3 regions of the Clostridium carnis genome follow, and region 3 is predicted to be linked to each of the others. Evidence: riboswitches for the same ligand, from Rfam matches in the RefSeq annotation. Region 3 holds a riboswitch; each other region holds the start of a gene.
What was found. A riboswitch is a leader RNA that binds a small molecule or an ion and turns the genes downstream of it on or off. The one in region 3 is predicted to bind S-adenosylmethionine.
Positions count from the first base shown of each region.

Region 1: another riboswitch for S-adenosylmethionine. It lies ahead of metF (methylenetetrahydrofolate reductase [NAD(P)H]); the one in region 3 lies ahead of ACYQ1T_RS07900 (O-acetylhomoserine aminocarboxypropyltransferase/cysteine synthase family protein).
Region 2: another riboswitch for S-adenosylmethionine. It lies ahead of metK (methionine adenosyltransferase); the one in region 3 lies ahead of ACYQ1T_RS07900 (O-acetylhomoserine aminocarboxypropyltransferase/cysteine synthase family protein).

Region 1 covers NZ_BAAHYS010000001.1:2,098,601-2,103,492, forward strand. The annotation lists gene ACYQ1T_RS10080 (V-type ATP synthase subunit D) at 1-199, shown strand, start outside; gene ACYQ1T_RS10085 (MraY family glycosyltransferase) at 447-1,400, shown strand; gene ACYQ1T_RS10090 (GNAT family N-acetyltransferase) at 1,510-2,043, shown strand; SAM riboswitch class I at 2,106-2,239, shown strand; gene metF (methylenetetrahydrofolate reductase [NAD(P)H]) at 2,317-3,207, shown strand; gene ACYQ1T_RS10100 (S-ribosylhomocysteine lyase) at 3,219-3,677, shown strand; gene ACYQ1T_RS10105 (DUF1540 domain-containing protein) at 3,753-3,911, shown strand; gene ACYQ1T_RS10110 (NADH-quinone oxidoreductase subunit NuoE family protein) at 4,172-4,642, shown strand; gene ACYQ1T_RS10115 (NADH-ubiquinone oxidoreductase-F iron-sulfur binding region domain-containing protein) at 4,652-4,892, shown strand, end outside.
Region 2 covers NZ_BAAHYS010000001.1:1,849,665-1,854,556, forward strand. The annotation lists gene yyaC (spore protease YyaC) at 1-391, opposite strand, end outside; gene ACYQ1T_RS08890 (hypothetical protein) at 501-995, shown strand; tRNA gene ACYQ1T_RS08895 (tRNA-Tyr) at 1,177-1,261, shown strand; tRNA gene ACYQ1T_RS08900 (tRNA-Thr) at 1,284-1,358, shown strand; tRNA gene ACYQ1T_RS08905 (tRNA-Tyr) at 1,365-1,449, shown strand; tRNA gene ACYQ1T_RS08910 (tRNA-Val) at 1,462-1,537, shown strand; tRNA gene ACYQ1T_RS08915 (tRNA-Thr) at 1,565-1,639, shown strand; tRNA gene ACYQ1T_RS08920 (tRNA-Tyr) at 1,645-1,729, shown strand; gene tnpA (IS200/IS605 family transposase) at 1,896-2,351, shown strand; SAM riboswitch class I at 2,574-2,678, shown strand; gene metK (methionine adenosyltransferase) at 2,802-3,977, shown strand; gene nagA (N-acetylglucosamine-6-phosphate deacetylase) at 4,133-4,892, opposite strand, start outside.
Region 3 covers NZ_BAAHYS010000001.1:1,651,452-1,656,343, reverse strand. The annotation lists gene ACYQ1T_RS07905 (homoserine dehydrogenase) at 1-961, opposite strand, end outside; gene ACYQ1T_RS07900 (O-acetylhomoserine aminocarboxypropyltransferase/cysteine synthase family protein) at 986-2,263, opposite strand; SAM riboswitch class I at 2,475-2,599, opposite strand; gene ACYQ1T_RS07895 (5-formyltetrahydrofolate cyclo-ligase) at 2,673-3,230, opposite strand; gene ACYQ1T_RS07890 (homoserine dehydrogenase) at 3,276-4,304, opposite strand; gene ACYQ1T_RS07885 (lactate utilization protein) at 4,349-4,892, opposite strand, start outside.

The DNA of each region.
Region 1 (4,892 bases), 450 kb from region 3:
TGCAGAAGTAGAAAAATCAACTCAGCTTATGGCTGATGAAATAGAAAAGACAAGAAGAAGAGTTAATGCACTTGAATATATGACAATACCATCTCTTCAAGAAACAATTAAGTATATTAGAATGAAACTTGATGAAAATGAAAGAGGAGCTTTAACTAGATTAATGAAAGTTAAAGATATGATTCAAGCAAGAAGTTAACTAAAGAGAACTAGAAATATCAATGGATATTTCTAGTTCTTTATTATTTTATAATATTAAAAACTAGAATTTATAATTGCTCTATAACTATTTTAAAGTATTTAGTTGAATTTTATGTTATAATAGTACTATATGTATAACTGTAATAGTTTCGTAATTAAGTGTTATTGGAAAACGTGGTATAATATGATGAAAAGAGAATATGATTATTAAAATTTGCCTATGATAGATTAAGGAGCAAAAATTTATGCAATATATATTAGTATTTGTAGTGGCATTTTTAACAGTATATTTAATAACACCATTATTAATGAAAATGTCATTTAAATATAATTTTACTGATAAGCCAACAAAAAGAAAAAAACATAGAGGAGAAATTCCGCTTTGTGGGGGACTTTCTATGTTTATTGGATTTTTTAGTGTATATTTGATTTTTAATAATACAACACCAATAAATGAAAAGTTTTGGATATTTATTGGAGGTGCTTTAATATTAGCAATTGGATTGGTTGATGATAGTTTTAAAGCTAATGGAAAAGAATTCCCAATATATCCTAGATTAATAATACAATTGCTTGCAGCTTTTTTAGTATTTAAAGCAGGAATAGTATTTAGAGGATTTACAAATCCATTTACTGGGGTATATATAAATTTAAATGCTTGGTTACAATTTTTATTAACAATAACATGGATATTTGGAGTTACTACAGTTATGAACTGGTCAGATGGAATGGATGGATTGGCTGGTGGATTATCCTTTATATCAGCAATAACGTTTGCAGGTGCAGCCATTATACTTGATCAAACTGAATCAGTTATAATGTCATTAATAGTAGCCGGAGTTACCATAGGTTTTTTAATGTATAATAAATATCCAGCTAAAATATTTATGGGAGATTCAGGTGCAAACTTTTTAGGGTTTATATTAAGCATAATTGCTTTAGATGGAGCATTTAAGCAAGCTACGATTATGAGTTTATTTATTCCAATACTTGCTTTAGCTGTACCTATTTTTGATAATATATTTGTAATTATTAAGAGGTTTTCAGAAGGAAAACCTGTATATCAAGCAGATAGAAGTCAAATACATTATAGATTAGAAGCAAAAGGTTTTAGTCCAAAGCAAGTTGTAACATATATAAATATACTTAGCATAGCATTTAGTGCAGTTTCAATAGTATTATTATTAATTAAGAAGTAAAGACCAAGTAGAAAAATTTCTACTTGGTCTTTATTTTATATAATATACGGAATTGACTAAATAAAAAATAAATGGTAAAATTTATAAAATTAGTTTGGGGGCGATATAAATGTATAAAGGTAATTTAGTTAAATTAAGAGCTTATAAAGAAGAAGATATTGATAGAGCAACAGAATTTATAAATGATGAAGAAACAAAAAAGTTATTAGTTATTGATACACCATTCCCAATTACTAAGTGGAAAGAATCAGAATGGATAAAAAGCAGAGATGCAAGTAGCGACTTAACATATGATTTTGCAATTGAAGATTTAGAAACAGGGAAGTATATTGGTGGATGTAGTATAAACAATACAAATATAAAAAATAGAAATTGTACAATAGGAATTATGATTGGAGATAAAGCATATTGGGGAAAAGGATATGGTACAGATGCTTTAAAGGTTTTAATTAAGTTTATATTTGAAGAAGTAAATATGGAAAAAATAAAACTTAATGTATTTAGTTTTAATAAAAGAGCTATTGCTTGTTATAAAAAAATAGGTTTTATAGAAGAAGGAATATTAAAAAAAGAAATTTATAGAAATGGAAAATATCACGATGAAATTGTAATGGCATTATTTAAAGAAAACTTTAAATGGTAAAAGTTAACTAAAGAGTGTTTACAAAATTATCATAATAACATATAATTATAAAAAAAGAATATTTCTTATCAAGAGTGGTGGAGGGACTGGCCCTGTGAAACCCAGCAACCGAGAATTAAAAGTAATTATATAATTGATTTACTTAAATATTAGTTCGGTGCTAAATCCTGCAACTTTTTAAGTTGAAAGATAAGGTTAATTTTATAGGCGATGTTTAAGTACCTAAAGGTTATCCTTTTGGTACTTTTTTTATTTTTAAAGGGGGCTATTATAGTGAATATTAATGAATTATTTAAAAAAAAGGAATTAGTTTTTTCATTTGAGGTTTTTCCACCTAAATCAACCTCGAAAATTGAGGTTATTTATGATACATTAGAAGAGTTAAAAGATTTAAAACCAGATTTTATTAGTGTAACTTATGGAGCCGGTGGAAGTTTATCTCAAAATAGGACTTGTGAACTTTCATCTTTAATTAAAAATAAATATGGAATTGAATCTTTAGCACATTTAACTTGTATTAGTTCTAGTAAAATAGAAATAGATTATTTACTTGGGGAATTAAAAAAGGAAGGTATAGAAAATATTCTTGCATTAAGAGGAGATATACCTATTTCAAATGAGATAAAAAGTGATTTTAGATTTGCAAGTGATCTTATAGGTCATATAAAAGACTTTGGTGGATTTAATATAGTTGGAGCATGTTATCCAGAGGGACATATAGAATGTAGAGATTTAAATAAGGATATATTAAATTTAAAATTAAAAGAAGAAGCTGGAGCAAGCCATTTTATATCTCAGTTGTTTTTTGATAATAATTATTTTTATGATTTTTTAGAACTAAAAGAAAAAAATAACATAAAAGCTAAAATACAGGCTGGGATTATGCCTGTAATTAATACAAAGCAAATAGAAAGAATAGTATCCTTGTGTGGGGCAAAAATTCCAAATAAATTTATGAAGATAATGAGTAAGTATGAGCATAATAGCGAAGCGTTAAGAGATGCTGGCATTGCTTATGCAGTAGAGCAAATGGTAGATTTAATTTCTTCAGGTGTAGATGGAATACATTTATATACAATGAACAATCCATACGTTGCAAGAAGAATAACAAAGAGTATATCTACTATAGTAAAATCAATAAATGAAGAAAAGCTAATAGTCTAGGAGGAAAAGATATGGAAAAGGTTGAAAGTTTTGAATTAGATCATAGAATAGTTAAGGCTCCATATATAAGAAAGTGCTGTGTTTTAACTGGTGAAAAAGGCGATACTGTATGTAAATTTGATGTTAGATTTTTACAACCAAATAAGGAAGCATTTGGGACAGCTGGAATGCATGGCCTTGAACATTTATTAGCACATGAGCTTAGAAATAATATAGATGGAATAATAGACTTATCACCTATGGGATGTAGAACAGGTTTCTATTTAAGTATGTGGGGAGATAAGACAGCTGCAGAAGTGAAATTTGCTTTAGAAAATGCATTAAAAGCTGTATTAAAGGCTAGTGAAATACCAGCAGCTAATGAAATACAATGTGGAAACTATAAAGATTTATCATTATTTGGAGCAAAAGAATATGCAAAAGAAGTTTTAGAAAAAGGATTTTCATTAAATATATATGGTGATAAATAGAAATATTATTTAGTGGATAAAATAAAGCTAAAATACACATACTATTTTTGAAAAGTGAAATAGGAGGTGTTTATTATGGCTAAGAATACAAGTATAAAATGCACAATAAATAACTGTAAGCATCATGATTGTTCAGAAAATTATTGTACATTACAAGTAATTCAAGTAGGAACACATGAACAAAATCCTACAATGATAGAATGTACAGATTGTACTTCATTTGTATTAAAGTAAAAAATAAGGCTATTAGTTTTAATTTAACTAATAGCCTTATTTTTATTTATAAAAGTAATACTACTTAAATAAATATTTTAAATTTAAAAATATTTATAGAATTTTTTATTAATATAAGAATATTTGTAAATTTTAATAATATAAATTTATGAAGTAAAGTTTATATTTTAAAATAAGTAAATAATTTTAAAGATTAGATTTTTAAATAATATACGACGGTTAAAAAGTTCAGAATATTCAATATATAAAGGGGTGGAGAAGTGGAAAATAAATGTGAGAAGTTTAAGGAGTTAGAAGAGTTTATTAAAAATCAAAAGTATGAAGAGAGTGCCTTAATAGCTATTTTACATCATGCACAAGGTCTATATGGGTATTTAGGAAGAGAAGTTCAAGAGTTTATTGCAGATAAACTTAATATTCCAGTATCAAAGGTATATGGAGTTATAAAATTTTACTCTTATTTCACAACAAAACCAAAAGGAAAATATGTAATTAGTGTATGTACAGGAACAGCGTGCTTTGTTAAAGGAGCAGGAGATATATTAGATGAATTTAAGAAAACTCTAAAGATAAAGGAAGGAGAAACAACAGAAGATGGATTATTTACTTTAGATACATTAAGATGTGTTGGTTCTTGTGCAATAGCTCCAGTTGTATTAGTAAATGAAAAATCATATGGATATTTCACAAGAGAACAAGTAGGAAAGCTTTTAAAAGAGTATAAGGAGTAACTATTGAATATGGAACGTATTGTAGATTTTGAGAGTTTATTAAAAATAAAAGATAAGTGTAGTAAAACTATAGAAATAAGAAAAAATGCAGATAAGTTTATAAATACCAAAAATGTAGAAAGACATATATTAGTATGTGGAGGACCAGGATGTAAAGCTTCTAAAAGTGATTTAATATTTAAAGCTTTTAATGATGAAATAAATAGTAATAAGTTGCAAGATAAAATAAAAGTTATAATGACTGGGTGCT
Region 2 (4,892 bases), 200 kb from region 3:
TTGAGGCAATTCCAACTTCAGGAAGGGATTTTCCAACTCCTTTACCTGGATGTATAGGATAATCCCGTGTATGTATTTCACCAATAGATTTATAGTCTCCTAAACAAGCATCTATTCCTATTATATTTGCATTAGGATGGTTTTTATTAATTTCAGCTAAGCGTTTATTTATATTTAAAGCATGTATTGGAAACTCTATTGTACCGTAAACAGGTAGCTGGAGTTTACTCTCTTTTAGATACGTACCTACAAGGGGACCAAGACAATCACCAATACATTTATCAGTACCAATACAAACTATTACTGTTTTATTTGAAATATAATTTTTCATAAAGTTTGCAATTTCAATATAAGCTAATTTAGATTCATAAAAAACTTTATGTTTTCCCAAAATAATTCACCTCCTAACTCTAAATATATATGTTTAAAACAAGAGAATTATAATAAATTGTATAAAAAAACATAATATGGAAATGAATTAATAAAAAGGAGGAGATTATATGAGAAAAGTTTTAATATATATATCTGTAGTAATTGTAAGTGCAAGTATCCCTATATATACATTATTGTTTTGGGAACCTTTAAAGGATAATGATATAAAAGAAGAATTTAGTAAAATAGAAATAATAAAAGAAGTTAATGAAAAAAATAAGAATTCAATAGCAGTTATAAATGAATCTAAAGGTATTATAGAAAATTCAAAAGAAGAGATTGTTCAGGTATTAAATGAAGTTGATAAATTTAAAATAAACTTCGAAGAGATAACAAGAGAAATAACAAAAGAAGAGCGTATAAAAATAAATAATTTACTTAATAAACTATCAGCTGTTGATATAATAAAAGTTAATGATTTATTTAAAAATGGAGAAAATAAGAATGCTATAAAAGAAGGAATGTTATTGCTTAAGAAAAGGATGTCTAGCAATGATTATGAAGAATTTAAAGAGATACTTAGTAAATATCTAAAGTTTAAAGAAATAGATATAGAAATATGATAAAATTCAATTGGTAGCATTAAAACGAAGAAAACAAAAGAAAAATAAAGTATAACAAGAATAAACTTATGTAAAGGTATAAAAAGCAACTTGAAATTAATATGCTTTGAATATATACTAATCATTGTCAGTCAGACAGATATAGTTGATTGGCAAAGAAAACTAATGAAAAGTTAAAAATGGGAGAGTTCCCGAGTGGCCAAAGGGGGCAGACTGTAAATCTGTTACGTTTCGTTTCGATGGTTCGAATCCGTCCTCCCCCACCATTATTTAACTTTTTAATAATATGCTGGCATGGCTCAACGGTAGAGCAGCTGACTTGTAATCAGCAGGTTGTAGGTTCGATTCCTATTGCCAGCTCCATAAAATGGGGGAGTTCCCGAGTGGCCAAAGGGGGCAGACTGTAAATCTGTTACGTTTCGTTTCGATGGTTCGAATCCGTCCTCCCCCACCATTTTATATTTAAGGGCGCATAGCTCAGCTGGGAGAGCATCTGCCTTACAAGCAGAGGGTCACAGGTTCGATCCCTGTTGTGCCCACCACTTAAATAATTAACAAAAGAATAATATGCTGGCATGGCTCAACGGTAGAGCAGCTGACTTGTAATCAGCAGGTTGTAGGTTCGATTCCTATTGCCAGCTCCAAGAATGGGGGAGTTCCCGAGTGGCCAAAGGGGGCAGACTGTAAATCTGTTACGTTTCGTTTCGATGGTTCGAATCCGTCCTCCCCCACCACAAAAGCAAGAAATATTTCTTGCTTTTTATTTTTGTTTAATGAAAACCACCTGCTATGCAGGTGAGTTCCGAAAAGCTTTAGCGGTCAGTAGGAAATAAAAACCTCCTTTGGTATAATTAAACTAGGTTCGACAGCCAAATTTAATAACCAAAGGAGGCATCCGTAATGGATAGTAATAGTTTATCACATACAAAATGGAATTGTAAATATCATATAGTATTCGCGCCTAAGTATAGGAGGAAAGAGCTATATGGAGAAAAGAAAAAAGAAATAGGTAAAATATTAAGACAGTTATGTGAGTGGAAAGGTGTAACTATAATCGAGGCGCATGTATGCGTTGATCATATACATATGTTGGTTGAGATACCACCAAAGATGAGTGTATCAGGCTTTGTAGGATTTTTAAAAGGAAAAAGTAGTCTTATGATTTTTGAAAGATTTGCAAACTTGAAGTATAAGTATGGAAATAGACATTTTTGGTGTCGTGGATTTTATGTGGATACAGTAGGAAGAAATAGAAAGGCAATTGAAGAATATATAAGAAATCAAGAAAAAGAAGATATGATTTCAGATCAAATAAGTATGAAAGAATATATGGACCCTTTTAAGGGTAGCAAGTAACATAGTATGCGGCTGGCGAACCAATTTAAGCGCCTTAAGGCGCAATGCAGGTAAGAGGCCCTTATAGGGCTTAGGAAATACCACCAGCTAAGCTGGTGGATTTTTATTTATAATACTTTAAACCATACATTTCTATTAAATAAAAGCTAATAATTTTATAAAATATAGTTGACCAATATTATAAAAGTTGTTATAATCTAAATCATGAAAATTTGATATTAGTTCTTATCCAGAGAGGCGGAGGGAAAAGGGCCCTATGAAACCCGGCAACCTGTGATTATCACAAAGGTGCCAATTCCAGCAAAATGTAATTTTGCAAGATAAGAAAGAGTATGACTTAGTATAGTCTCTTCTTATCGAAGAGGCTTTTTTTATTATCTATATAGAATATACTTTTATAAATTTTTAATATAGGATTAATATCAAATAAATTGAAAGGAGAATGTTAAAATGAGAAGACTTTTTACATCAGAATCAGTTACAGAAGGACATCCAGATAAAATTTGCGATCAAATTTCAGATGCAGTACTAGATAGTATACTAGAAAAAGATCCAAGCGCTAGAGTAGCTTGTGAAACAGCAGTTACAACTGGAATGGTATTAGTTATGGGAGAAATCTCAACTAATTGTTACATAGATATTCCAAAAGTTGTTAGAGAAACAATTAAGGGAATTGGCTATGATAGAGCTAAATTTGGTTTCGATTGTGATACATGTTCAGTATTAACTTCAATAGATGAACAATCAAGAGATATTGCTATGGGTGTTGATGAAGCATTAGAATCAAGAGAAGGAAATAAAGATAATGTTGAAGCAGTAGGGGCTGGAGATCAAGGTATGATGTTTGGCTTTGCTACTAATGAAACTGAAGAATTTATGCCATTACCAATAGCTATGGCTCATAGATTATCAAGAAGATTATCAGAAGTTAGAAAGAATGGAACTTTATCATATTTAAGACCAGATGGAAAGACTCAAGTTACAGTTGAATATGATGATAATAAGGTAATAAGAATTGATGCTATTGTAATATCAACTCAACATGGAGAAGAAGTTACACAAGAGCAAATAAGAAAAGATTTAATGGAACATGTTATAAAAGCAGTAGTTCCAGCTGAATTATTAGATGATAATACTAAGTATTATATTAACCCAACAGGAAGATTTGTAGTTGGTGGCCCACAAGGGGATTCAGGTTTAACAGGAAGAAAAATAATAGTTGATACTTATGGTGGATATGGAAGACACGGTGGTGGTGCTTTTTCAGGTAAAGATCCAACTAAGGTTGATAGATCAGCAGCTTATGCAGCTAGATGGGTTGCTAAGAATTTAGTAGCAGCTGGAGTTGCTGATAAATTAGAAATTCAATTAGCATATGCAATTGGAGTTGCTAAGCCTGTATCAATAGAAGTAGAAACATTTGGAACTGGTAAAAAGACAGAAGAGGAAATAGTTTCTATAGTAGAAAAGACTTTTGACTTAAGACCAGGTGCTATTATAAGAGATTTAGAATTAAGAAGACCTATATACAAACAAACAGCAGCTTATGGACATTTTGGAAGAAATGATTTAAACCTTCCATGGGAACAATTAAATAAAGTTGAAGAAATAAAGAAACATCTTTAATTAAATAAGATATTATTAAAGTAATATAATAAATTTATTTAATTATAAATAATAAGAATAAGCCACTTGTAATAAAAATTTATTTACAAGTGGCTTATTTTAATGACTTATAAATTATTAAAATTCAGAATAATAAAATGTTTAGTAATTTTATATTATTTTTCTGAATGAACTACCTTCCCGGAAACTATTACTTTCTTAACATTTATGTTTTCATCAAATAATACTAAGTCAGCATCAAAACCTTCTTTAATAAGGCCTTTTTTAGTTTCAACCTTACAGTGTCTTGCTCCATTAAATGTAGCCATTTTAACTACTTCGTATAAAGGATATCCAACATTTTTATAGACATTTCTAATTGCTTTATCTAAAGTAAGAACAGATCCGGCTAAGCTACCAGTAGTTAATCTTGCTGCACCATCAGATACAACAACATCTTGACCTCCTAAAGAATACATACCATCTGGCATACTACATGCCATCATAGCATCAGTTACAAGAAGAACCTTATCAGTAGTCTTTTGATTATAAGCTATTCTTAATGATGGGTATGATATATGAATTCCATCTGAAATAGTTTCTGTAGTTATTTCACTATCAAATATTGCACCAACAACTCCTGGTTCTCTATGAGCAAATGGAGTCATAGCGTTAAAAAGGTGTGTTGAGTGACAACATCCACATTTAATTCCTTCCATAGCTTCTGCATAAGTAGCTTTTGTATGGCCCATTGAACAAACTATTCCTTTAGCTGATAAATATTTAATTAATTCCTTTGCGCCAGGGACTTCAGGAGCTATTGTGATAGAAACTACAGCATCATTTGCTTCTCCAACCATAGCATCATAATTTTCGATTGTTGGTGAAATTAAGAACTTTGGATTTTGAGCACCAATAGCATTTGGGCTTATAAAA
Region 3 (4,892 bases):
TAAATAATTTACTTTTCAAATACCTATTTTCTACTAAATCATTTAAATCACTAAATACAGCACTTCCTGTTGCAAGCATTCCTGCTCCTTTTCCTATAAATGAGGCTTCACCAACTGAATCTCCATCTAAAATAATAGCATTAACTTCATTATCTATTAATGATAAAATATTATTTTCAGAAATTAAACTAGGCCTTACTACACAGTATATACCATCGTCTGTTTTCTCACTTATTGCTAAAAGCTTAACTCTACTATTAACCATTTTTGCATATTTAAAATCCATTAAATCTAATTTAGTTATTCCTTCAATTCTTTGCTCTTTCCAATATACCTTTTCATTATAAGCTATAGATGATAATATAGATAATTTTCTTGCAGCATCATATCCTAAAACATCCGAATCTGGATTGGCCTCTGCAAATCCAAGTTTTTGAGCTTCAGATAGTGCCTCCTCATAACTTACCTTCTCTCTATCCATTTTTGTTAATATAAAATTTGTAGTTCCATTTAATATTGCTTTAATAGACATTATATTATTTCCTGAAAGTGATTCGGTTAAGGGTTTTATTATAGGTATTCCTCCACCTACAGCAGCTTCAAACTTTATTGTAACTTCACTTTCTTCTGCTACTTTAAAAAGCTCCTCTCCATATTCTGCTATTAAATCCTTATTTGCTGTAATAACATGTTTTTTATAATTCAACGCTCTTTTTACATACTCATAAGCTGGATGTAGCCCTCCAATAACTTCAATGACTATATCACTTTCCTTAGAAAATAGCTCTTCTATATCTACAGTTAAAATATTATTATGTTTTTTATCTTTATGCTTTTCTATATTCTTAACTAATATACTTGTTATTATTATATCTTTATTATTACTTTCTCTATTCTTATCAATTATCTCAACTAACCCTGTCCCTACAACTCCATACCCCATAACAGCTATTTTAGTCATAATATCCCCCTCTTATAGTTAATTCTATATTACCTTAAATGCATTTTCAAAATCTTCTATTATATCATCTATTCCTTCTATTCCAACTGAAACTCTTAACATATCTGCTGTTACACCACTTGCTTTTTGTTCTTCTTCTGATAGTTGGCTATGTGTTGTTGTTGCTGGATGTAAAATACTACTTCTAGCATCACCTAACGTAACTACTAATGATACTAAATTTAAAGCTTTAGTAAACTTTGTAGCATCTTCTATATCCCCTTTTATTCCGAAAGTTAAAATTCCACTTGCGCCACCCTTAAGGTATTTTTTTGCCTTTTCATACTCTTTGCTATTCTCAAGATAAGGATAGTTAACCCAACTTACCTTCGGATTATCTTGTAACCATTTAGCAAGCTTTAAAGCATTTTGAGAATGTCTTTCCATCCTTAAATGTAATGTTTCTAAACCTAAATTAGTTAAATAAGCATTAAATGGACTTTGACATGCACCTAAATCTCTACCTAAGGTTACTCTTAATTTATTTATATATGCTCCCTCTTTAAAAGTCTCTACATAGCATATTCCATGATAACTTGGATCTGGCTCTACAAAATCTTGAAATTTTCCATTACTCCAATTAAAATTTCCACCATCTACAACAATTCCACCAATAGTTTGAGCGTGTCCATCTGAATACTTTGTTGTAGAATGTACAATTATATTTACCCCATGCTCAAAGGGATTACAAAGATAAGGAGTTCCTAAAGTATTATCTACTATAAATGGAATCTTTAATTTAGATGCTATTTTTGCAAACTTATCAAAATCTAATATATTAAGTCCTGGATTTCCTATTGTTTCTCCATAGATTAATTTAGTGTTTTTATTTGCTTTTGATAATATTTCCTCTACATCAGCTTCTGGATCAACAAAAGTTACATCTATACCCATTCTTTTTAAATTAACAGTAAATAAATTAACAGTTCCCCCATATAAAGTTGATGTAGATATAATATGATCCCCAACCTTACAAATATTTAATATTGAATATAATATGGCTGCCTGACCTGATGCAGTTGCTACTGCTCCAATCCCCCCCTGTATTTGTGCAAATTTATCTTCTAAAGCACATACAGTTGGATTTGATATTCTGCTATATAAATGCCCCACTGCTTCTAAATTAAATAAATCTTTTAAGTGATCTGGATCTTCATACTTATAGGTAGTTGTCTGAAATATTGGTAAAACCCTTGGTTCTCCTTCCTTTGGAGAATATCCACCTTGAATACATATTGTATCCTTGCCCCATTGTTTTGTCATTTTAATTGCCCCCTTTTATTTTTACTTTCTGTTAAGTTAACTTAATTTATTTTTATTCTTTAAATCAAATCACTTATATTTCTTAACATGTTATACTTATCCACAATTAGTCTGTAAATATAATTTCTTAAAGAATAAAAAAGTTGCCTCTTATTATATAAGAAGCAACTTAAGAAACCTAATTCTAAGCAATAGTTTTATTACTTTAAACATTTTATCTTTCAAGCTTTCACTTGCAGGATTTAGCACCACATAAATATAATTGATACTTTAATCAATCTCCTAATAGGTTGCTAGGCTTCATAGGGCCAGTCCCTCCACCATTCTTAATAAAAGTTAGTTTTATTTAATTATATAATTATTATACATTTTTTCTATATTTATGCAACACTTTTCTTAGAATTTTTATTTATTTTTCAGATATAATATAATCTACTTTAATATCGTGTGGTTCATTTTTTATTTTATCTAATACTTGAAAGCTATATGCAACTGCAATTTTATTTTTCTTCTCAGATATACTAAGAAGAAATTTATCATAATATCCCCCACCATATCCTATTCTATTTCCCTCTTTATCAAATACAGCTCCAGGAACTATTATTATATCTATACCTTCCTTTTTTATCTCACCTTCAAATGTTATTGGTTCTAAAATCCCCATAACACCTTTTTCCAATTCATTTAAACTCTTTATTTCTATAGCCTTCATATCTCTTGTTTCCCTTATTATTTTAGGAACAAAAATTTTCTTATTATCTTTAAGTGCATACTCTATGAATCTTTTTGTGTCTATTTCATCTTCTGTACTAATATACGTAAATATATTTTTGCTATTTATATATATTTTACTTTCTATTAGTTTATTAAAAATAATTTCATCTTTAATTTTTTTCTCTTCTTTTTTCATTAAAGCTCTTACTTTTAATACTTCTTTTCTTATTTTAACTTTATTATTAGCAACCATATATTTTACCTCCACAAACTATATTCTTAAATATCCTAATTTATATTAATACGATATCCCATTAATTATATTTATAATATCTCTAAATATTGCTGCTGCCGCATTAATAGTTCCCGAAGCTCCACCTATTATAGATATGTCACCTAATGTATCTGTAGAATAAAATACACCTTTATTTTTATCATCTACAAAATATAATGGATGTTTACTATCTATTATAACAGGCTTTACGTATCCTTTAATAATATTGTTTTCACTATATACTTTTCCTATTAATTTTATTTTTCTCTTATTTGATTTTTCTCTTATTACATCATCAATAGTTATATTTTCAATTCCTTGTATATCTATATTATTAAGGTTTAATGATGCCCCCATTAAAATATTTCCTAATATTATTATTTTACATGCTGTATCAAATCCACTTATATCTAAGCTAGAATCTAATTCTGCAATACCTAATTTTTGAGCATCTTCTAAAGCTTTTTTATAACTTATATTATTTTTATACATTTGTGTAAGTATATAATTGCTAGTTCCATTTAATATTCCTTCTATAGAAATTAGCTCACTTCCTGCAATATCAAAAATCCCACCATTAATAGATGGTAAAGCTCCTCCCGTAGTACATCCTATTCCTAAATGAACATTATTTTTTAAGGCAATTTCCTTTAACTCATTATATTTTAATATAATTGGCCCTTTATTACCTGTTACTACATTTATAGAGTTTTCAAGTGCTAATTTTATATGTGTTAGCCCTGGTTCTCCATCCTTTATATTAGTAGTTGTTACTTCTATTAAAATATCCACATCTTTATTTTTTATTATATTATTTATGTTGATATCTTTTTTTATATATCCACAGTACTCACTTAACAAATTTCCTTCTTTTAAAAATTTTTCTAAATCCTCTATATCTATGCCATATTTGTTGTAAAGCCCACCACTTTTATGAATTATATATTTAATATTTAATTCAATATTTTTATTTTTTAAATAATCTCGTTTTTTACATAATAAACTTATAAAAGCTTGCCCTACACCACCAAAGCCTATTATAGCTACATCCATAATAACTCCTCCCCAATTTCTATAAGTTTATTATATACTATTTTTTAATATCCAACTTCATCTCCAACTACAATTACTGTAAATCTACCTGGAAATTTTGCGCCATTATTTACTACTGATAAATAATTACAAACTCTTCCCTTTACAAAGCAATCCTCACATACTCCACTTTCTGCACACGGTGTCTTATGATTTATTCTTTTAGCATTCATTATTGCTACTCTTTTTATTCTATCTAAAGCTTCATCCATATCTTTAACCATTTTATTTGCACCTACAACTACAATAACCTTTTTGGGTCCAAATATCATTCCCGCTGCCCTGTTACCTGAACAATCCATATTAACAAGTTCTCCAGCTTCAGTAACTGCATTTGTACTAGTAATTAAATAATCTGCAACCATGGATTGTCTCATTATTTCTACTATTTCTACAAAAGGTAAATCTTGATATCTGTCATAAAAATTATAATTACCATTTCTTATTGTATTTACTAAGTCCATTTCATTTAAAGTAACTGATCCACCAAGTGCTATACTTGATCCTTCTTCAACTAGCTCTAGAACCTTCTCTTTTGCCTCTGCTATA